2 linked regions of the Puniceibacterium sp. IMCC21224 genome follow. The main gene of each other region encodes a partner of the protein of the gene in region 2 in a complex. Links are inferred from orthologs where the notes say so. Each region holds a gene or a part of one and is shown on either strand. Other genes may lie near its edges.

Region 1 (4,472 bases), 1.6 Mb from region 2 along the record:
CAGGGCAACACCATGTTCGGGCATCTCGACGCCCTCGCCCTCTCCGCGCGGATAGCGGAACGCGATAGGGCCGTCGTCATGCGCCGCAGCCGTGGCAACCATATGTTTCAGTTCGGCTTCGTCTGCCGCTGCCATAACGACAAAACCCGGCAGATTGGCCAGAAACGCAATGTCGTAGCTGCCCGCATGGGTCGCGCCATCGGCCCCGACCAGCCCAGCCCGATCAATCGCAAAGCGCACCGGCAGGCGCTGGATCGCCACGTCATGCACAATCTGATCATAGCCGCGCTGCAGGAATGTCGAATACAAGGCACAGAACGGCCGCATCCCGCCAGCCGCCAGACCGGCGGCAAAGGTGACACCATGCTGTTCAGCAATCGCCACGTCGAAACAGCGACTGGGGAAGCGTTCGGCCATCAGGTTCAGTCCTGTGCCATCCGGCATCGCCGCCGTCACGGCACAAATGCGTGGATCCACCGCCGCCAGATCGACCAGCGTCTTGCCAAAGACCGAGGTATAGCTAGGCGCGTTGGACGGCGCCTTTTTCTGCGCCCCGGTGACCAGATCGAACTTGGCCGTGGCGTGGCCCTTGTCCACGGCCTGCTCGGCCGGGGCATAGCCCTTGCCTTTTTGGGTCAGCACATGAATCAGGATCGGGCCCGTGGCGCGCGCCTTGACCGTGCGCAGCACCGGCAACAGCTGATCCAGATCATGCCCGTCGATCGGCCCGAGATAGGAAAACCCCAGCGCCTCGAACAAGGTGCCGCCAACGGCCATGCCCTTGAGCAGATCCTTGGCCCGCTGTGCGCCCAGCCGGAACGGTTCTGGTAACAGACTGACCGCACCTTTGGCGGCGGCCTTGAGGTCGTGGAACGGAGCTTCGGCATACAGCCGCGATAGATAGGACGACATTGCGCCAACGGGCGGCGCGATGCTCATGTCGTTGTCATTCAGGATCACGATTAACCGCTTTTTCAGATGGCCCGCGTTGTTCATCGCCTCATAGGCCATGCCCGCCGAAATCGCCCCGTCGCCGATCACCGCGATGGCGTCGCCATGTCCGGTTTCGCTCGCTCCGCCCAGATCGCGCGCCACGGCAAATCCTAGCGCCGCCGAGATCGAGGTCGAGGAATGTGCCGCACCGAACGGGTCATAGGGGCTTTCTGACCGTTTGGTGAATCCCGACAACCCGTCCTTCATCCGCAGCGTGCGAATCCGATCACGGCGCCCGGTCAGGATCTTGTGCGGGTAACACTGGTGGCTGACGTCCCAGATGATCTTGTCACGCGGCGCATCAAACACCGCATGCAGCGCGACGGTCAGTTCGACCACACCCAGACCCGCGCCCAGATGGCCACCGGTTTCTGAGACGGCGGCGATCGTCTCGGCGCGCAATTCCTGCGCCAGCCGATGCAGATCCGCATCGCTCAGCGGTTTGAGGTCGCCGGGCACATGCACCGTATCGAGCAGCGGGGTCTGTGGTCTGGACGACATGCGCGCCTCCTTCTTATGGCCGGTTGTGATCGCCCCCGCACCGTGGGCATCGCTGTCAGTGCCGCGACGCTGAACGCTGCGTCAGTTCCGGCGGGCAATAACGAACCGGGCCGCCTGCTTCAAGTTCTCCGCCGCGTCGCCGTACACAGTTAGCGCAGCGCAGCTTTCCTCAACCAGCTCTGTTGCACGGCGTTTTGCCCCGTCCAGGCCCAGCAGCGACACAAAAGTGGCCTTGCCTGCGTCCGCATCCTTGCCCACCGCCTTGCCGACAGTCGCTGCGTCGCCCTCAACATCCAGAATGTCGTCGGTGATCTGGAATGCCAGTCCCAGCGCGCTGGCATACGCCCCCAGCGGCGCGATGTCAGCCCCGGCAAGCCGCGCGCCCGCCTCAGCCGCCCAGCAGAACAGCGCGCCGGTTTTGCCGACCTGAAGCGCGGTGATCTGGTCCAGCGTCAGCGGCACGCCAGTCGTTTCGGCCGCAATATCCAGCGCCTGCCCCAGCACCATGCCCCGTGCACCGCTGGCACGGGCCAGACTAAGCGCGAGGTTGGCGCGAACCTCGGCGGGCCCGACGTTTTCATGCGCGGCCAGCTCAAACCCCAGCGCCTGAAGCGCATCCCCAACCAACACGGCGGTGCCTTCGTCCCATTTGATATGCACGGTCGGCAACCCGCGTCGCAGCGCGTCATCGTCCATGCAGGGCAAATCATCATGCACCAGCGAATAGGCATGCACCGCCTCAATCGCCATGGCGGGCCATAATGCGCGATCTTGCCCGACGCCATGCAGGCGCGCCCCCTCGATCACCAGAAACCCGCGCAGACGTTTGCCGCCTCGCGTTGCATAGCGCATTCCCTGCGCCATCGGCAGGTCTGGAAAATCGTCAAGGAGCCGGTCAAACCCCGCCTGAATCGCGGACGCAACCCGGCCTAGATCGTCCTGAAACACATTACAGCCCCTCGACGGGCTTTGTGCCTGTGGGATTGCCTTCGGTATCCAGCGTGATCGCCGCCACCTTTTCCTCAGCATCTTTGAGCTTGGCCTCGCACCGCTTTTTCAGCGCCGCGCCACGTTCGTACAGCGTGATCGACTGTTCCAGCGCGACATCGCCCCGCTCAAGCTGACCAACGACCTGCTCCAATTCGGCCATCGCCTGCTCAAAGCTCATTTCTTCGACGGGTGTGTCGGTCATTTAGACGCCTCCAGCAATTCTTCGACATGGGCGAGCGCCGAGGCGCTCAGCGCCTCAAGATCATAGCCACCTTCAAGAGTCGAGACCAGCCGACCACCACACAATTGCGCCGCCAATGTGCAGAGTTCGCGTGTCAGCCAGCGGAAATCGTCCGTGCTCCAATTCAGCGATGCCAGCGGATCGTCTTGATGGGCGTCAAACCCGGCAGAGAGGATAATCAGGTCCGGCGCAAAGCCGCGCAGGCGCGGGAGAACCTGCGCCTCATAGGCGGCGCGCATCACCGCCCCGTCACTTTCCGGCGGCAGCGCAATATTCAGCACATTGTCATGCGCACCGCGTTCGGACGGCGCGCCAGAGCCCGGCCATAGCGGCATCTGCTGGCTGGTGATCGTCAACGCGCGTGGCTCGTCCCACAGCAGATCCTGCGTGCCGTTGCCGTGATGTACGTCGAAATCCACCACAGCAACCCGTGCCAACCCATGATGATCCAACGCATATTTCGCCGCCAGCGCAGCATTGCCGAACAGGCAAAACCCCATCGCAGTCTCGGACTCCGCGTGATGGCCCGGCGGACGAATGGCACAAAACGCATTTGTCTCCTCGCCCCCCAGCACCAGATCCACCGCCCTCAAGACCGCCCCTGCGCCGCGCCGCGCCGCCTGTTCCGAACCGGGGGACAGCCATGTGTCTGCGTCCAGTTGTGCCGATCCCTGCATTGGCACCCCTCCCTCAATCCGATCAAGATAGCGTTGCGGATGAATGCGCAACACATCGGCATCCGTGGCCAGCGGCGCCGATATTCGATTCAAATCCAGCCCCGCAAGCGCATGCAACACATGCTCGAGCCGCGCCACCCGCTCAGGGTGCCCCTCTGGCGTCACGTGGTTCAGACAATCGGCATGCGTGATCAGAGCAGTCATTCGGTCAGTTCCTTGATGCAGAAATGAGTCCTGGTCCGTGGCTTAGGGCAGGTAAAACCAGAATAGACGCCCCAGACAGGCTGGTCAGTCGGGGGCAAGCATGTAGCCTTCGCCGCGCACAGTTTGCAGATACCGCGGCTGTTTCGGGTCTGCCTCAATCTTGCGACGCAGACGAGTGATCTGCACATCGACCGCGCGTTCCTGACTCTGACTGCGATCGCGACCCAGATCCTCGACCAGCTTGGTCCGGCTGACTGCGGCCCCGGGCTGCGCGGCAAAGATCCGCATCAACTGGTTTTCGGTGCCGGTCAATCGAACCAGATCGTCGCCGCGCCACATCTCTCCACGTTCGATGTCATAGCGGATCGGCCCCAATGTCAGCAGTTTAGGTGCCGCGTCCTTGGCGCTGGTGTCAGGCATCCGCCGCAGGATCGCGTTGATCCGCAGCAGCAATTCCTTTGGCTCGAACGGTTTGGCCAGATAATCATCCGCCCCCGCCTCAAGCCCAGCAATCCGGTCCTCGGTCTCGGATTTGGCGGTGAGCAGCAGAATCGGCGTGATCGAGGTTTCGCGAATACCCCGTGTCAGGCTGACACCATCCTCACCCGGCATCATCACATCCAGCACGATCAGATCAAAATCAAGCCCGGCCAGAATGCGTCTGGCATGCGCCGCATCGCGCGCGGCACTTACCAGAAACCCGCTACGGATCAGGAATTTTTGCAACAAGCCGCGAATACGTTCGTCATCGTCGACGATCAGCAGGTGGGCATCAGGATCGCTCATCCCCGGCCCTCCCGCAGGCCGTGATACTGGCGCCGCATCTCGGTATCCATCATTGCCTCCAACACCTTTCTGAAACCGGC
Region 2 (4,484 bases):
AAGGGTTCTATGCCTTCGCCCTGCGCGCCTGGACCGGATCGTTTCGCGCCGGGCTGCGGGCCGAACGCGCGCTGCGGGCGCAGCGGCCCGCCGCTACACTGCATCCTTATGCCGCCTACGGTATCGGGGCCGCTGCTTCTGTGACCTTGGCTGCCTTGCTGGGGGGCACCGTCGGCGTGGCCGTGCTGCTCGGACTTGCGGTCTATGCACAGATTCAACTGCTGCTGTCGGATTACGTTCAACACTACGGGTTGCGCCGGTCTTTGCGGGCAGATGGCCGACCCGAACCCGTGGGTCCCGCCCACAGCTGGAATGCCCCGCATGGTTTTTCGTCAGCGCTGATGCTGAACGCGCCGCGCCATTCTGACCATCACGCCCACCCGTCCCGCCCCTATCCAGGGCTCAGCATAAACCGCGACGTCATGCCGATCCTGCCACACTCATTACCTGTCATGGCGGTGATCGCGCTGGCCCCGGCTCTGTGGCGGCGAATGATGGATAACCGGGCACACCACTGGTCTGCGGATGACGCGACACAGAACGCAAAACCGTGAAGCGAGAGCGGTTCCAAGCCCGCGCCGAACATGTCAGGGTAGCGTCATGAGATTTGCCCTTACCGTCCTCGCCACCCTGGCTCTGACCTCCCCTGCAACTGCGCAATCTGTGATGAGCGGATCGCAATTCGAAGCGTACGTGACCGGAAAGACGCTCTACTTCGGCCAAAACGGTGCCTCCTACGGGGTCGAGGAATATTTGCCGGATCGCCGCGTCCGCTGGTCGTTTCTCGATGGGCAATGCAAGGATGGGATATGGTACGAAGAGGCCGACCAGATCTGTTTTGTCTATGACGACAACCCAGCTCCCCAATGCTGGAGCTTTTACCGCGAAGGCACCGGACTGCGCGCAGTGTTCAGAAACGATCAGACGGCAACCACTCTTTACGAGGCCCGCCAGGACGACGATCCGATGCTGTGCTACGGACCCGAGGTCGGGGTCTGACCCGAGGTACCTCCAGCCACCCCGTTGCTCGAACCGACCTCGCTCGCCCCCCAAATAACAGAAAATATGTCCGGTCGCGGCCAAGACAGCAACAGAGCAGCCAATCCTACCGCCCGACAACGCATGTCAGATCGCCACACGCGCCGAGGTGGTGACTCTTTCACCGCCGAGATGACATGCGTGCGCCGCCGGGCGCACTCCGCCGGGTCAGCCTGCGCTTACTCGCCGAACAGGGACCCCTGTTCCGGCGGTTTGGGGGCGGATTTGCGCGGAGCGGTGCCGCCAATCCGAAACCGGCCATCAGCAAACTGGATCTCCAGCCCCGAGGCCGCCGCCGCCGCTGCGCGCGTTGTGACCACCTGACCGTCGCCGCGCACCACGGCAAAGCCCCGCTCAAGCGTCGCCTCGTATCCCAATGTCAGACGCAACCGCTCAACCGCGTCCAACCGCCCCCGCAAGGTTCGAAGCTGCCCGCGTCCGGTCTCCGACAACCGCCGTTCCAGCCCGACCAAACGCTCACGCCCCGCTGCCAGATCGCGCTGAACCCCGCGCAGGCTCAGCCGATCCGACCGCAGTTTCAGCGATTCGCGACGTGCCGCCATCAGACGCACCAACGCCGGATCAATCCGGCCCGACCGCTCGCCCAGCCTGCGCCGCTCTGAATCCAGCCCGCGCGTTAACAGCGCGGGACGCAGACTGCCGGTGCGCTCTGACAATTGCACCCGACGCAGCTGTACAGACCGGATCAGCGCCTGCGGCAACCGGTCGGACAGCGTGTCCAGCCTCTGGCGCGGCCCATCCAGCAACGTCTCAGCCCGAGGCATCGCCCGCGCCAGATCCCGCAACCGCTGCCCCCTGACATCAAGCCGCTGCCCAACCGACCGTCCCAGCCGCGCCTGCATATCCCCGAGCCAGCCCAACAGATCCAACCGCACCGGCACCGCCAGTTCCGCCGCAGCGGTCGGCGTCGGCGCGCGCTTGTCCGACACAAAATCAATCAGCGTGGTGTCGGTCTCATGACCCACGGCTGAAATCAGCGGAATGTCACTTGCCGCTGCGGCCCGCGCCACGATTTCTTCGTTAAAGCCCCACAGATCCTCGATCGACCCGCCGCCGCGCGCAACGATCAGCAGATCCGGACGCGGCACCATCCCCCCGGGGGTCAGAGCATTGAACCCCGCAATCGCCCGCGCCACCTCGGGCGCGCATTTCGCCCCCTGCACTGCAACCGGCCAGATCAGCACCTTGCGCGGGAACCTTTCGCGCAACCGATGCAGAATATCGCGAATCACCGCGCCCGACGGCGAAGTCACGACGCCGATCACCTCGGGCAGATACGGCAGCGCTTGCTTGCGTTCCGGTGCAAACAGACCCTCGGCCGCCAGCATCGCCTTGCGCTTTTCCAGCATTGCCATCAGCGCGCCCATGCCGGCAGGGCGGATATCCTCAATCACAATCTGGTATTTCGACTGGCCCGGGAACGTGGTCAGCCGCCCGGTGGCGATCACTTCCATCCCCTCTTCGGGCTGGGTCTGCAATTTTGACGCCGTGCCCTTCCACATCACGCCCGAGATGACAGCCCGGTCATCCTTGAGATCCAGATAGACATGTCCCGAACGTGGTCGCGACACCCGCCCGACCTCACCCCGCACCCGGACAAAGGCGAATTCGCCCTCGATCGTCCGTTTGACCGCGCCAGACAGTTCGGAAACAGTGAATTCCGGCGCATTGCCGCCATCAGACGGCGCATCGTCGATCAGATCGGACATTCCTTACCCCACTTGTTCGGTCACGCACACCGGGGGGTGGGCGGACCTAGCTTGCTCTTGTCGTCCTCCAACCTTAGAACGCCCGGCAGGCAAGGCCAAGCAGGAGAGCGCCCATGAACATCCTCATTCTCGGCAGTGGCGGGCGCGAACACGCCTTGGCCTGGGCGGTGATGCAGAACCCAAAATGCGACAAGCTGATCGTCGCACCAGGCAATGCCGGGATCGCACGGATCGCGGAATGTGCGGCGCTCGACATCAACGACGGCGGTGCAGTGGTCCAGTTCGCCGACGAAAACCTCATCGAATTTGTCATTATCGGCCCCGAAGCGCCGCTGGCCGCCGGCGTCGGTGATCGTCTGCGCGAAGCCGGCCTGCTGGTCTTTGGCCCCTCAGCAGCCGCAGCACAACTCGAAGCCTCAAAGAATTTCACCAAGGAAATCTGCGCCGCCGCAGGTGCTCCGACCGCCGCCTATGGTCATTTCACCAACGCGGCGTCGGCCCATGCCTATGCCCGCCAACAGGGCGCCCCGCTGGTGATCAAGGCCGACGGACTGGCCGCCGGCAAAGGCGTCATCATCGCCGAAACCGATGAACAAGCCACAGCCGCCATCGACCACATGTTTGACGGCGCTTTTGGCGCGGCCGGCGCTGAAGTCGTAATCGAGGAATTCATGGCCGGCGAAGAGGCGTCGTTCTTTGTTCTCTGCGACGGTACAGACGTGCTGCCCATCGGCACGGCGCAGGACCACAAGCGCGTGGGCGAGGGCGACACCGGCCCCAATACCGGCGGCATGGGCGCCTATTCCCCCGCTCCCGTGCTAAGCCAGGCCATCGCCGACCGTGCGATGGACGAAATCATCCGACCGACTATGGCCGAAATGGCCCGACGCGGCACACCGTATCAGGGGGTGCTTTATGCTGGTCTGATGATCGAGGATGGCGCACCACGTCTGGTGGAATACAACGCCCGTTTCGGCGATCCTGAATGTCAGGTGCTCATGATGCGGCTGGGCGCGCAGGTGCTCGACCTGCTGCACGCCTGCGCCGAAGGCCGCCTTGCATCAGCGCAGGTCAACTGGGCCGACGACCACGCCCTGACAGTGGTTATGGCGACGCAGGGCTACCCCGAGGACTATGTCAAAGGCAGCGTCATCGCGGGCCTCGACTCATTGCCCGAGGGCAGCTGGTCGATGATGTTTCATGCAGGCACAACAGACGCGCCGGGCGGGATGATCGCCACCGGCGGCCGCGTGCTGAACGCCACAGCCCGTGGCACAACCCTGCAAGAGGCTCGCGATCGTGCCTATGCCCTCATTGATCAGGTCAACTGGCCCGAAGGGTTCTGCCGTCGCGACATTGGCTGGCGCGCGCTCTAGGGTCAGTGGATCCAGCCGCGTTGCCCACCGCAGGGCGGGGACAACGGCCAAATCAGTCGCAGCTCAGCGCCTTTTCAATGCTTTGAAGACCCGAATAGGGTCCAACGACCCTTGCCGTCAGCCGGTCGTTGTCCAGACGTGCCACCATCACCCGCTGCCAACCACCATCGGCCATGATCATTTCAAGGCCTGCACCACAGTCGCGAATTCCGCTCTCGATATGGTCCCAGCCGATACGATGGTTGGTCAGCCCGTCCAGATCGGCAACCGGGTGCAGCGCCCCGGTTTCGAACCGCCAGATCCTAAGCCGTTTCGCCAGATGCGGACGATCAACATAGGC

What was found. The genes of interacting proteins can lie anywhere in the genome.
Region 1: the proteins of xseA (region 2) and IMCC21224_RS06370 are in contact, whole or in part, in a cryo-EM structure (PDB 8TXR), measured with the Escherichia coli proteins. The link is inferred for Puniceibacterium sp. IMCC21224 from one-to-one orthologs.

The regions. Positions count from the first base shown.
Region 1 is NZ_LDPY01000001.1:1,385,362-1,389,833, reverse strand. Bases 1,066-3,953 are described here. They hold IMCC21224_RS06370 (exodeoxyribonuclease VII small subunit), read right to left. Parts: upstream 2,687-3,953; coding sequence 2,444-2,686; downstream 1,066-2,443. Other genes in these bases: IMCC21224_RS06360 (response regulator), read right to left, coding at 3,691-3,953; IMCC21224_RS06365 (histone deacetylase family protein), read right to left, coding at 2,683-3,606; IMCC21224_RS06375 (polyprenyl synthetase family protein), read right to left, coding at 1,576-2,442; dxs (1-deoxy-D-xylulose-5-phosphate synthase), read right to left, coding at 1,066-1,494. Outside these bases: more of dxs, read right to left, coding at 1-1,065; more of IMCC21224_RS06360, read right to left, coding at 3,954-4,392; IMCC21224_RS06355 (MarR family winged helix-turn-helix transcriptional regulator), read right to left, coding at 4,389-4,472. UniProt on the Escherichia coli protein: Bidirectionally degrades single-stranded DNA into large acid-insoluble oligonucleotides, which are then degraded further into small acid-soluble oligonucleotides.
Region 2 is NZ_LDPY01000001.1:3,003,128-3,007,611, forward strand. The notes cover bases 494-3,393. They hold xseA (exodeoxyribonuclease VII large subunit), read right to left. Parts: upstream 2,769-3,393; coding sequence 1,218-2,768; downstream 494-1,217. Other genes in these bases: IMCC21224_RS13890 (alkane 1-monooxygenase), read left to right, coding at 494-554; IMCC21224_RS13895 (hypothetical protein), read left to right, coding at 601-999; purD (phosphoribosylamine--glycine ligase), read left to right, coding at 2,882-3,393. In the rest of the region: more of IMCC21224_RS13890, read left to right, coding at 1-493; more of purD, read left to right, coding at 3,394-4,144; IMCC21224_RS13910 (VCBS repeat-containing protein), read right to left, coding at 4,197-4,484. UniProt on the Escherichia coli protein: Bidirectionally degrades single-stranded DNA into large acid-insoluble oligonucleotides, which are then degraded further into small acid-soluble oligonucleotides.